Regions from separate parts of the Rhizobium laguerreae genome, predicted to be linked through region 3. Evidence: predicted binding sites of a transcription regulator. Region 3 holds the regulator's gene; each other region holds the start of a gene.

Region 1 (3,281 bases), on a different contig from region 3:
CCTTTTTCCGCGCGGCCTCGATTTCGTCCATGATTGCAGCAAATTCATCGTCGACTGCGTTTTCGCTGACGAAAGCGGCGCGTATTGCGTCATACGCCGACAAAGTCTCGGGCTTTGTTTCGGTTTTTCTTTTCAGCGCTTCCCGCAAAAGCTCCTTGGCCTCGTCCGAAAGGCTGTTTCCGCTCCGCTGCGCCGATTGCGCAATGTCTCGCTTCAATGCTTCGGAAATGTTTCTGATCAGAAAATCACCCATTCGGCACCTCCACTATGATATCAGTGATATCATAGTTTCTCGCCGATGAATTTTCAACGCAGCGTCAGAGCGCCTTGGACTTCGCCGCCTTGGTGAACTTCTTGATCACCATCTCCCGCTTCAGCCGCGAGATGTAATCGATGAAGAGCACGCCGTTCAGGTGGTCGATCTCGTGCTGCAGGCAGGTGGCGAGCAGGCCGTCGGCTTCCACCGTCTGTTCCTTGCCGTTCCGGTCGAGATACTTGACCGAGACGGTGGCCGGGCGCTCGACCTCGGCATAATAATCCGGAATCGAAAGGCAGCCTTCCTCATAGACGGAGCGCTCGTCGGAGGATGTGAGGATCTCCGGATTGATGAAGACCTGCGGCTGCTTTTCTTCGCCCTCGCGCGAGATATCGATGACGAGCATGCGGCGCGGCACGCCGATCTGGATCGCGGCAAGGCCAATGCCCGGCGCGTCGTACATGGTTTCCAGCATATCGTCGGCAAGACGCTGCAGGTCGGAATCCACCCGCTCGATCGGCTTGGACAGCTGGCGGAGAACGGGATCGGGAAGAATGATGAGTGGCTTGATGGTCATGGCGTTCCCATAACCCATCTTTTCCGACTATGGAATTATCCGGTAGGCGGGGAATACGCTTTTTTGCATCCCCGTCTGGAATTTTGCCATATTGGCCTCAGGCAGCCCGTCGAGCAGCACCGGCGGAGCGGCCCTCCGGTCGGGCGCGGAAACGCCGCAGCAGCTCGATCAGCGTCTCCACCTCGTCCTTGAGCCGGCGGGTTTCCGCCGAGGATTGCTCGACCATGTCCGAATTCTGCTGGGTGATCGCACCCATGTTGCGGACTTCTCCCCAAGGGAGGAAGAGCGGTCGCTTGCGAGGATATTGAGGCCCCCCCCCCCATTCCGTTCACGTTTTGATCTATATATCGCCATTTCTTCTGTTATGCTCGCGGCATGACCATCCATTCCGAATCGCTCGCCCTTGCCCTTGCCTCGATCAGCCCGGCCATGCTGGCGCTTGTCGGCGGCGTTCTCGCCGCCCTCGCCCTGCTGGTAATCGTGCTTCTGCTGCGCGGCGCCAGCCTTCGCCGCGAGCAGGCGGAGGAAGCGAACTTTCGTGCTCAGGAAAACGAGACGCGGATGGCCGAGCTTTTGAAGATCCAGGCAGAGATGCAGGGCCGGATCGCGGCGATGACCGAAGTCTTCGGCGCGCGGCAGAGCGAACTCAACCAGACGATCAGCCAACGTCTCGACGGCATGTCGCAGCGTGTCAGCTCGACGATCACCGAGCAGACCAAATCGACGCATGAGAACCTGCAGCGGCTGCAGGAGCGGCTGGCGGTCATCGATGCCGCGCAGAACAATATCCAGACGCTCGCCAAGGATGTCGTCGGGCTGCAGGCCATTCTGTCCAACAAGCAGACGCGCGGCGCCTTCGGCCAGTCCAGGATGGAAACGATCGTCGCCGACGGTCTGCCGATGGGCGCCTACGCCTTCCAGCAGACGCTGTCCAACGGTTCGCGGCCTGACTGCACGATCCGCATGCCGAACGGTGCGCCGCCGCTGGTGATCGACGCAAAATTTCCGCTCGAAGCCTGGAACGCGATCCGCGATGCCGGCAGCCCCGAGGCCGGCAAGATCGCCGGCCAGCAGTTCCGCCGCGACATGGAGGTCCATATAAGGGACATTTCCGAGAAATATCTGATCCAGGGCGAAACCCAGGATACGGCCTTTCTCTTCGTGCCGTCCGAATCGATCTTCGCCGAGATCCACGAGAATTTCGAGCCGGTGGTGCAGAAGGCGCACCGCGCGCGTATCGTCATCGTCTCGCCGTCGCTGCTGATGCTGTCGATCCAGGTCATCCAGGCCGTGCTCAAGGATCAGCGCATGCGGGCGCAGGCGCATCTGATCCAGGGCGAGGTGGCGATCCTGATGGACGATCTCAGCCGCCTCGATGAGCGGGTGCGCAAGCTGCAGGGCCATTTCGCCATGGCGCAGAAGGACATCGACATGGTGGTTACCTCGGCCGACAAGCTGACCAAACGCGGCGCCAGGATCGAAGCGCTGGAATTCGAAGCGAGTGGCGGCGAGGCCAAGCCCGCCCGCGACAGCGAAGCCGCGGCCAAATCGGTGGAGAGCCGCACCGGCCTTCTGAAACTCCGGGTGGTTGACGAGGACTGACCGCTTCGGGCAGTGTCGCGCCCGCATGAAACAGTAGGAGCATGATGTCCTCCGAAAACCGCTCAGACTTTTCGGCATCATGCTCTAGAAGACGGGACACATTCATGATCACAGTTTTCGGGTCCATCAACATGGATCTCATCGCCACGACCGAGCGCCTGCCGAAGCCCGGTGAGACGGTGGCCGGCAACGGCTTTGCCACAGCCGCCGGCGGCAAAGGCGCCAACCAGGCGCTGGCAGCGCGCCGCGCCGGACGCTACGTGCATATGGACGGCGCCGTCGGCAAGGATGCCTTTGCTGCGGAGGCGCTGGCCCTGCTCGATGATGCAGGCACCGATCTTTCTCTCGTCAACCATGTCGACGGTCCCACCGGCACGGCGCTGATCCTTGTCGGCGGCGACGGCGAAAACATGATTGCCGTCATTCCCGGCGCCAATGGCCAGGTCACGCCTGCCGACGCCGAGACGGCAATCGGCCGCATGAACGAAGGCGATATCCTGATGCTGCAGCTCGAAGTGCCGGCTGCTGCCGTCGAACGCGCGCTGTCGGCCGCCCGCGCCAAGGGCGTCACCAGCATTCTCAACCTCGCGCCGCTGATCCCCGATGCCCCGCGTCTCGGCCGGCTCGCCGATATCGTCATCGCCAACGAGACCGAGTTCGAGCGGCTTGCCGGACAGGAAGGCATGGACGCGCAAGCGCGCGAGGCAGCCCTTGCGCGCCTGCATGCGGAGACCGGCCAGACGCTGATCGTGACGCTTGGCGCCGATGGGGTCATCGCCATCCGCGACGGGGCGATTTCACGAGCGCAGGGTCTCAAGATCGAACCTGTCGATACGGTCGGCGCGG
Region 2 (3,281 bases), on a different contig from region 3:
TGCCGGATGCCGCTGGTCATATCCGCCTCATCCGCGTCCCCGGGCGTGATCGCGGAGGTTTTCCGAAGAGCGCGAATACCGTCGGCGGAGAGTGCCCAAGTGGGCATCTGGCCGGTAATGCGCCGGCGGGTGCGAAGGACGTCGCGGGCGATGGTGAGTTCATGGGTGGGGGTGCGGGTGTCGCGAAAAGCGTCGTGAAGGACGAGGTCCTCGAGGTGGACAAGTTCGCCGTCGATCCACAGCGAGGCGCAGGCGTCGGCGAATTGGGAGCGTTCGATCCACCCCTGGCCGACCGGTGAACGGGCGATGCGCTCGTCCAAACGCGTCAGAGCGATGCCGGCGTCGAAAGCCGGCCGCATCAGGGCAGTCATGCTGATTTTCGCGATGTCGTAAGCCATTGAAATCATGGTAAATGATTTCTTACACGAACGCTACCGTAATGTTATTGTTCCTCACAAGGTATGATTGAGAGTTGGCGTTCTAAACATCGATAAGTACTGGTTATCGATGGTGAGACGATCACGCTCTGAGCAGATCCCGTTTAGAGGCGCCAGACCATTTCTCTTTTCAGCGTTACCTCCAGCAAATGCGTCGGGTGGCGGGTCTTTCCTTCCCGTTCCTACTGAGTGTGAGGCCTGCCTAGGAACCGGCATTCACGGTCATCTTTGATCAACACGATTCTCGAAAGAAGGTGATCTCAGATGTGACCACGTCCTACAGTTTCCCTCTCAAAACTGCGAGTAGACGGTACGAGATCTTTCGCCTATCGATTGCTTATGAAATCGTCGCTTGAACATATGCCGCTCCGCAAGCAGCGAGAACTCGGACGGGTTCTCGAAATCCTCCACGAGGAATTCGAGGACGCGCTGAAGGAAGGCACGGCCGATTTCAAGAAGCGTGGCAGGATACTGAAGATCGTCCTGTTCGGCTCCTACGCCAAGGGTGGCTGGGTCGATGAACCGTTCACCATGAAGGGGTATCGCTCCGATTTCGATCTGCTGATCATCGTCAACAATCGCAAGCTCTGCGAGTTCGCCGAATACTGGCACAAGGCAGCCGACCGGCTGATCCACGAAGCCGCGATCGAAACACCAGTGAGCTTCATCGTCCATTCCAGACGCGAGGTGAATACCTACCTCAAGGAGGGGCAGTATTTCTTCTCTGACATTCGCAAGGAAGGCATCGTTCTCTACGAACTGGACGATGAGCCGTTGGCTGAGCCCGAGCCCCTTTCGACTGAGGACCGGCTTCGCGTGGCGAAGGAGCATTTTGAAGAGCGGATCGAGGCTTCGACGGAATTTCTCGATCTGGCCGAACATGCACGTACTAGGGGCTACGGGAAACGAGCGGGGTTTCTTTTTCATCAGTCGCTCGAGCAAGCCTATTCCTGCATTCTCCTTACTCTCACCAATTACGGTCCACCATCGCACAACATCAAGTTTCTGCGCTCGCTCGCCGAGGAGCAGGACCGCCGGCTGGCCGAGGCCTTTCCACGTGATCAGCACCGGGAACGCGCGTGGTTCAACACATTGAACGAGGCATATGTGAAGGCGCGCTATTCAAAACATTACGAGATCAGCGAGGAGGCTCTCGCCTGGTTTGGCGAGAGGACAACCGTGCTGCTTGAATTGGTCCGGATGGTTTGCTCCGAGCATCTCGAAAGGCTGAAACACGACAGCCACTAGCTGGTGGCGTGTGGCCTTTACGCCCGACTGAAGGGGTACGATCGAGCCCAATGCGACATCGACATGCGGCTGGAACCGGGGCATCACCTGGAACGTTTAGAGAACGCATTCAGGAGGCAGCTATGAGTGACAATCCGAAAACCAAGACATCGTCCAACACACAAAAGGACCCCGACGATTGGGTGAGCGGCGACGAGCCGATGACCGGCGCGCAGCGGTCCTATCTAAAAACCTTGTCCGAACAGGCGCACCAGCCCGATGCCTATGCCGAGGATCTGACCAAGGCGGAAGCGTCCAAGAGGATCGACGAATTAAAGCAGGCGCTCAATTTGGAATGAGCGGCCGCCTGGCGATAACCAATTGGGTGAAGCCGAAAGCCGAGGAGAACGTTTGCGCGCCGCAACACCAGCGGTGTAAGCTGTTCGAATGCAAGCTGAGGGTGCTCGCCTAGTGTTTCGTTGCCCGCACCGAGATGCTGCATCCGTAGAACCCATCGCCGACCGGAATTTGCCAGCTACGGCCGAACTTGCTGCGAACTGGTTATGTTCGAAGCCTGGACAAACCCCACAATCGCATCATCTCTGCTGGAGCTGAGATTTCTATCGGGATCACGTAGGGGTCTGCAGATCTTAGCGCCGTGAGGCTCTTGCGCTTCTTGATCGGAAGTCCGTGGCCCATGTTGCTGACTGAATAGAGGGCCACTTTCAGCTCGCCGCTCACCTTCCATGACTGCAACCTGCCCCATGGTTTTTCCTCCAAACGGCCGCTGTTTTCTGCAATGCCTTGGATTTCGAGCCACTGAGCAACACACGCGAGCGCATTGACGGGCTTGACCACCCGGTCGTCCATGCCCTGCCAGATGGTTATCGCAGGCCATACCTTGGCTTCCGGGGAAATCTCAGCAATGGGTCTTCCCCATCCGCCCGGTGGCGACGGCGCACCTGACTTCATCGCGCGCAGGGCCGACATCGCGTCGCGGGCAGATCCGAATGGCATGCCGGCGATGATCGCGGCGCCGGCAAACAATGACGGGTAGTTCGCGACGAGTGCGCCCGTCAGCGCCCCGCCGGCGGACAGCCCCGCGACGAAAACCCTCGAACGGTCGATGCGATGTCGCTCACATATGTGCTCGACCATCTGCTTGATCGAACGCACCTCGCCGCGGTCTCGAGCGACCGCGCTTGGTCGAAACCAGTTGAAGCAATTTTGCGAATTGTTTGCTCTTTTCTGCTGCGGATAAAGAAGAACGAAACCGCGCTCTTTCGCAAGCTTGGAGAAGCCGGCCGCAGCATCCAGGCTTTCGGGAGTCTGATGGCAGCCATGAAGCAAGACGACAAGCGCGGGGTTTTTCGGCAGCCGCGTGGTCGGGACGAAGGATTTCATCAGCAGGCGGCCCGGATTACTTCCGAACGCGGTTGTCTCGACCAAAATCGGTTTCGCGGGACGGGATGTTGAACGTTTCGTTCTACTTCGGGTCGTTTCGAGAGCTTTCTCGATCCGCTTGCTGATTTTCTTTTGGGCTCTGAGGACCTTTAACAGCGATCTGCCGAGACTGACCTTCATAGGTCAAGGTTCTCAACCCGCGACAGGAGCGTT
Region 3 (3,281 bases):
GCCGATCCTGACCTCGGAATTCGTATCAGTGCTCATCGTGTTTCCTCGAAGGCGAAGAGCGTGCCCTGCCCGGGCGCGGGCTTCACCAGAATGCGATTGTTCTTGCGCGTGTATGTCACCCCGTTAGCAGCCAAATGCGCTTCTGTCACGGCAAGATCGGCGACAGCAAAGAGGATTGCCCGGCCGCGCAGGCCGCGATCTGCGGATGAGACGGCGATGTCGAAATATGCCTCCAGCCCTTCCGGCGTCATCAGGCTGATTTTCGCATTCGATGCCGCAATATCGACGCCGAAACCGGTTTTCTCGACTGCCGATTGCGCCACGGCAAGGCCGACGAAGGCAGCGAAGGCGGCCGGCTCTGGCGTGCAAAGCGCGATCTCAACTATGCCGGTGACGCCATTGGCATGCGTCTCCAGCGCCGCGCGGTCGGCCGGTAGCGGATTGACGCGCTCGACGGTGAAAAACAGGAGATCAGGCGCGCGCAGGTCGCCGGCGAAAGCCAGCTTAAAGCCGGCAATCGTCTCGGAACCGTCCGGCATCGTCATCGGCCGGGTGAATTGCAGCATCTCGCCAGCGCTCGATCCGTTGCCGACGAAATCCTGATGGTCGATGCCGGCATTCTTGCTGCCGAAAGCCAGCCCCGAGAGCCCCTCCTCGCCACAGCGGAAACGGAAGGCCTGGTTGCGGGCAGTGAAGACATTACCCTGCCGCGCCGATGCCTCGCTCTCCTCGACGTTCGCAATCCCGAGCGGCTCCAGATAGGTCTTGTCGGCAAAAAAGACGCAGGCATTCTCCGTTCCGAAGGGATGGCGCGCATCGGCGGCAACGGTGAAGCCGAGCTTGCCGAGCCTCTCGCGCGCCAGATCGATATTGACGACCGGCAGCACGACATGATCCAGCGGGTGCGGTTTGGCGGAATGCTCGTTCATGATATCCCTCCTGGAAACGGCAAGAGATCTGCGACGGCGCGCCCCTCATTGCAAGAGATCTGTGCCAATCCGGCGAATGAAAATAAAAATCTCAACGAGTTGGCACCAAGCTTTACAGAAATTTAGCTACTTGCGGAACACATATGGAACATATAGTGTCTGTTCTGGATTTGTTTCAATCACGAGGTCACAACGTCGATGCTCACGCGCAAACAACAGGAGCTTCTCCTTTTCATTCACGAGCGCATGAAAGAATCCGGCGTTCCGCCGTCTTTCGACGAAATGAAAGATGCCCTGGACCTCGCCTCCAAGTCCGGGATTCATCGCTTGATTACAGCGCTCGAGGAGCGTGGCTTCATTCGCCGCCTACCGAACCGCGCCCGTGCGCTCGAGGTCATCAAGCTTCCGGAGGCCTACAGCCCCAGCATTCAGCCCCGGCGCGGCTTTTCGCCGAGCGTCATCGAGGGCAGCCTCGGCAAACCTCAGCCGGTCGCCACTCCTGCTCCCGCAAAACCCGTCGCCGACAACGGCAACTCGGTCTCCGTGCCGGTCATGGGCCGAATCGCTGCCGGTGTGCCGATCTCGGCGATCCAGAACAATACCCACGACATCGTCGTTCCGGCCGACATGCTCGGTTCCGGGGAACATTATGCGCTGGAGGTCAAGGGCGATTCGATGATCGATGCCGGCATCTTCGACGGCGACACCGTGATCATCCGCAACGGCAGCACCGCAAGTCCTGGCGACATCGTCGTTGCTCTGGTCGACGACGAAGAAGCGACACTCAAGCGCTTCCGCCGCAAGGGCGCCTCGATCGCGCTAGAAGCGGCCAACCCGGCTTACGAGACCCGGATTTTCGGGCCGGACCGTGTCAAGGTTCAGGGTAAACTCGTCGGTCTCATTCGCCGCTATCACTGACATTGGCCAAGCCGGATTCGGTAAAACTGTTGCTGCGCCAGTCATAGGCGCGATGGCGCATCCATGGCCGCGACAATGCATCGAATGCGGTTGCGACCTCGAGGCCGGTGTCCGTGAAGCGCAACTCGATGGAACCGGTCCTGCGCAGCGTCTCACCGGTGAAGAGCGTCGCACCTGAGCGGCAATTGTTGAAGCGAAGGCGCACCGACGTCACGACGATATCGGCCGCGTCGCATGCCGGGCCGAGATAGCCGGCGTTGTCGATGACGGTTACCACCTGACCATTGCCAAGCCTTGATGTGCACCAGGCCTTCTTGACGCAGGAAAAGCGGTCTGCGTCACCGGCCGCTGCGGCCGCCCGCATCGCGGTCCTTGCTTCGTTCTGCTGATCGCGGGAAAGCCTGACGCGGCGGTCTTGTCCCTCAGGCGGGATAGCAGGACCATCCAGCATCTTCGGCGGATCATGCCTCGGCCGGACCAGCGCTCTCTGCCACTGGTCGAAGATGAAATCCGGCGGTCTTTCACGGTTGGAAGCCATTGCCGCCGCCTCAACGACTGCGACGAGACTGCCATCCTCCGAAATCACCAGATCGGGCGGCCGGGGACCCGGTAGAAGCAACAGGATGAGTGTTGCGACCGTGATGATCGATGTGCCGACATGGCGCAACCGGGTGCGGAACAGCGTCAGCAGCAGAAAGCCTGCCACGGCGACGGCGAAATACCAGGCGGGCAAGCGGCCGACGTCGATATTGCCACCCCAGCCGGACACCGTCTTTGCGACCGCGATCACCAAATCGAGGCCGAATCCGACGATCTTCCAAGCCCAAACATCCAGACCGAAAGGCATGAGCAGCATCGCCAGCAGACCTGCCGGCATGATGATGAAGGAGATGATCGGCATCGTCGCGAGGTTAGCCGGCAGGCCGTAGGCGGTCAGGCGATGAAAATGCTCGATCGAAAACAGCGCGGTTGAAAAACCGCCGATCAGCGAGGTCAGGAAGACGCCGCCGAAGAAACCGGCAACCGTAACGAACGGCCGGATGATCGGCAGCTTCAGAAAGGCGTTTTCGCGGACGCGCCGGTCCTTCCACAGCTGATAGCCCGAGACCAGCGCCAATGTCGCGGCAAAGGACATTTGGAAGCTCGGTCCCAAGACCTCGGACGGCGAAATGGCGATGATGACGAGAGCGGAGAGCGCGACGTTGCGCAGGCTGATCGACGGCCGGTCGAAGAAGACCGCAATCAACATGATGGCCATCATGATGAAGGCGCGCTCTGCAGAGACCGCAAAGCCGGAGATCAGGAAATAGGCGGTGACGGCGATGAGCGCGCCGGCGGCAGCGATCTTCTTCGTCGGGTAGGCCTCAGCGATGCCGGGAAAGAGGCTGAGCAGCATCCGGAAGCCGACGAAGAAGATGCCGGCCGACAGCGCCA
Region 4 (3,281 bases), on a different contig from region 3:
CTGCTCGTTCACCGTGCCATAGCGGACGAGATCGGAAAAGAGGGTCGAGATAAGATCGGCATGTTGTGCTGGGGTGATACGCCGATAGTCGGGAAGCGCGCAAGCCTCCCAGAGTTTTTCGACGCGCGCCGGCCTGTCGGCGAGATCGATGACCTCGGGATAACGCGATAGCTGTTCCAGCGCCTGCTGGTCGACCGCAGGCAGCGCCCGCGTCAGCCCCGGCACGCGCGGACCCGCCTCGAGGCTGGCGCGCAGCGACGCGATAGAGGAGAAGTCCATCTCCGTCGTCCGCCACTGCAAAACCTTGACGTTGTCGAATTCATGCCCCTCGATGCGCTGCACCAGCTCGTCGTCGAAGGGCGCGACTTGCCCGGTGACGCCGAAGGTCCCGTCCCGCACGTGCCGCCCGGCGCGCCCGGCGACCTGGCCGAGTTCACCCGGATTGAGATTGCGGAACTGGTAACCGTCGAATTTCCGGTCCTGGGCAAAGGCGACGTGATCGACATCGAGGTTGAGGCCCATGCCGATCGCATCGGTCGCCACCAGATATTCGACGTCGCCCGCCTGATAGAGCGCAACCTGCGCATTACGGGTGCGCGGGCTGAGCGCACCGAGCACCACCGCCGCGCCACCGCGCTGCCGGCGGATGAGCTCGGCGATGGCATAGACCTCGTCGGCGGAGAAGGCGACGATGGCCGAGCGCTGCGGCAGCCGGGTGATCTTCTTCTGCCCGGCATAGAAAAGATGCGAAAGCCGCGGCCGCTCGACGATAGTGATGCCGGGCAGGAGCTGCTGCAGGATCGGCCGCATCGTCGCCGCGCCGAGCAGCAGCGTTTCCTCGCGGCCGCGCAGATGCAGGATGCGGTCGGTGAAGATATGGCCGCGCTCGAGATCGCCGGCGAGCTGCACCTCGTCGATCGCGACGAAGGCGGCCTTGGTCTCGCGCGGCATCGCCTCGACCGTGCAGACGGAAAAACGGGCATTGGGCGGCGAAATCTTTTCCTCGCCGGTCACCAGCGCCACATTCTGCGCGCCAACCTTCTCGACCACCCGCGTATAGACCTCGCGCGCCAGCAGCCGGAGCGGCAGGCCGATCACGCCCGTCCCGTGCGCGACCATGCGCTCGATGGCATAATGGGTCTTGCCGGTATTGGTCGGCCCGAGCACCGCGGTCACACCGCGCCCACTCAGAATCATCGGCTGCGAAGTCAGAGTCATGGGTCCATGCAAATGAGGCGGGGTGGCCCCAGGAAAATCTTGGCTCCCGATGGAAGCTGGACAACACATGGACAGCTGCCGCCGCAAACGCAAGGGCAGATTTCAAAATGCCTCGGGGATTACGACCTTTGCGAGTCGTCCGAAACGCGCGTATTTCCGATTCGGAACAGCGTGAGAACGAATCAGCGACGAATCGACGACTCCCGCTGATTCAGCTTTTGTTCACGGCTAAGTATTGATTTTGAATCACTTTTTCCCACTACATGCTGAATCGCAAGACTCTCTCCTGTCCCTATCTTCGTCGTCGTGAGTGACGATCTTCGCCCGATCTCGAACAGGCGAAAATCCGGCCAAAATTAACCTCTCGACCAAAGCCGGAACGAATCGGAGACGAATCGCTGACGCCGCCATTTTCGCCTTTCGTTCACGGCCACATCTGGTAGCGCTATCAGGTCCAGGCCCTAGATGCACATTGGCGGCAGATCGCCTCGCTCCGCCTCGTCGTATCAGTATTAATCTTTCAAGCGCCGGATTCAGATAGCGTTAAGTCAGGGCGGCCAATCTCGGCTCGCCGATCAAAAACGGAACGAATCGCTGACGAATCGGCGACATCGCGATTTTCCCGCTTTGTTCACCGCAACATATTGTATTTAAATGTCTTTTTAACCATAGCGGCATTTTTACGAGAAGACGGAAATTAAACCGTGAATCGGGCTTCGTCACATTTCAGAGCTCAACCGGGAACAAAAATCGCCAATGCGTGTTTCTCGTCCATCCAAATTGCGGATGAAATGAAGGAAACACACCATGCTTGGCACGATACTTCTTATTATCCTCATTCTGCTCTTGATCGGAGCCTTGCCGAATTGGGGTTACAGCCGTGGCTGGGGCTATGGACCTTCCGGCGGTTTGGGGCTAGTTCTCGTGATTATCATTATCCTTGTACTAATGGGCCGCATCTAAAGCCCAACTAACCTGGGGAGTTACGACATGATGAAGAAGATTGTTCTTATTGGTGCCCTCGTCGGCGCCTTGGCATCCTGCACAGCGACCGAGCAAGGTACGGCGATTGGCGCCGGTACCGGTGCGGTCATCGGCGGTGCCGTCACCAACAGCTGGGGTGGTGCCGCCGTCGGCGCCGTTGCCGGCGGTTTGACCGGTGCTCTGATCGGCCAGTCGGTTGAACGCCGCGGCTACTGCGTCTATCGCGACCGCTACGGCCGCCGCTACGAGGCCCGTTGCCGCTACTGATCGGCAAGCATATCGGACTCCCGACGGGCGCCTTGGCGCCCGTTTTTCTTTTGGCCTGCTGCATCCGTCAACGTGACGTTGACAATCGGTTGCGAAAGTCAAATCTACCGCCGCCCAACTGCCAGACACATATTTCCTTCACGAGCGCAACGGACAGGCAAAGCCGCCCGGCGCAGCTGAAAGGAACGCCTCCATGACCCAGATTTTGCTTAATTCTCTCGTCGCTGTTCTGATTACATCGGCTTTCCTGACGACCGCGATATCAGCCCTTAGCGGGGAAAATCGCTCGCTGCGCAAAGTGCCGGCGAGAGCTCGGCCACAGCGACGTCCATAAACAGCAATTGGCGCGTCCGGCCGGACGCGCCAATTGCTTTGACTCTGATCTCTACTGTCGACTCGAAGACAGAAATGCCTAGGCGAAGAACTGTCCGCCATTGGCCGTCAGCGTCGAACCGGTGATGAAGCCGGCATCGTCGGAGACGAGGAAGGTGACGCAACGCGCGATCTCTTCCGGTTCGCCGAGACGACCGACGGGGATCTGCGGAATGATGCGTTCGTTCAGCACCTTCTCCGGCACGGCAAGTACCATTTCCGTTCCGATGTAACCGGGGCAAATGGCGTTGACGGTGATGTTCTTGTTTGCCCCTTCCTGGGCCAGCGCCTTGGTGAAGCCGAGATCGCCCGCCTTGGCCGCCGAATAGTTCACCTGGCCCATCTGGCCCTTCTGCCCGTTGATCGACGAGATATTGACGATACGGCCGAAGCTGCGGTCACGCATGCTGGTCCAGACCTGATGCGTCATGTTGAACAGG

The links. Region 3 encodes LexA, which represses DNA repair genes until DNA is damaged. Its sites were predicted from a motif close to TGTTCNNNNTGTGTTCNG; they were not measured.
Region 1: a site for LexA is predicted at 1,159-1,176, ahead of HFO71_RS06885 (DNA recombination protein RmuC). Genes of this name have one in related genera too.
Region 2: a site for LexA is predicted at 1,774-1,791, ahead of HFO71_RS26510 (DUF3072 domain-containing protein). Genes of this name have one in related genera too.
Region 4: a site for LexA is predicted at 1,381-1,398, ahead of HFO71_RS14915 (helicase-related protein). Genes of this name have one in related genera too.

What each region holds. Positions count from the first base shown of each region.
Region 1 covers NZ_JAAXQT010000002.1:2,971-6,251, reverse strand. Annotated here, with positions in the region: gene HFO71_RS06900 (FitA-like ribbon-helix-helix domain-containing protein) at 1-253, opposite strand, end outside; gene def (peptide deformylase) at 318-833, opposite strand; partial or broken gene HFO71_RS06890 (globin-coupled sensor protein) at 931-1,098, opposite strand; gene HFO71_RS06885 (DNA recombination protein RmuC) at 1,209-2,435, shown strand; gene HFO71_RS06880 (ribokinase) at 2,540-3,281, shown strand, end outside.
Region 2 covers NZ_JAAXQT010000009.1:339,427-342,707, reverse strand. Annotated here, with positions in the region: gene HFO71_RS26520 (RHE_PE00001 family protein) at 1-407, opposite strand, end outside; gene HFO71_RS26515 (nucleotidyltransferase and HEPN domain-containing protein) at 777-1,685, shown strand; gene HFO71_RS26510 (DUF3072 domain-containing protein) at 1,808-2,023, shown strand; gene HFO71_RS26505 (extracellular catalytic domain type 1 short-chain-length polyhydroxyalkanoate depolymerase) at 2,226-3,248, opposite strand; gene HFO71_RS26500 (NUDIX hydrolase) at 3,245-3,281, opposite strand, start outside.
Region 3 covers NZ_JAAXQT010000005.1:208,758-212,038, forward strand. Annotated here, with positions in the region: gene kdsA (3-deoxy-8-phosphooctulonate synthase) at 1-36, opposite strand, end outside; gene HFO71_RS17450 (VOC family protein) at 33-929, opposite strand; gene lexA (transcriptional repressor LexA) at 1,128-1,847, shown strand; gene HFO71_RS17460 (ComEC/Rec2 family competence protein) at 1,828-3,281, opposite strand, start outside.
Region 4 covers NZ_JAAXQT010000004.1:186,662-189,942, reverse strand. Annotated here, with positions in the region: gene HFO71_RS14915 (helicase-related protein) at 1-1,218, opposite strand, end outside; gene HFO71_RS14910 (DUF3309 family protein) at 2,026-2,181, shown strand; gene HFO71_RS14905 (YMGG-like glycine zipper-containing protein) at 2,209-2,469, shown strand; gene phbB (beta-ketoacyl-ACP reductase) at 2,882-3,281, opposite strand, start outside.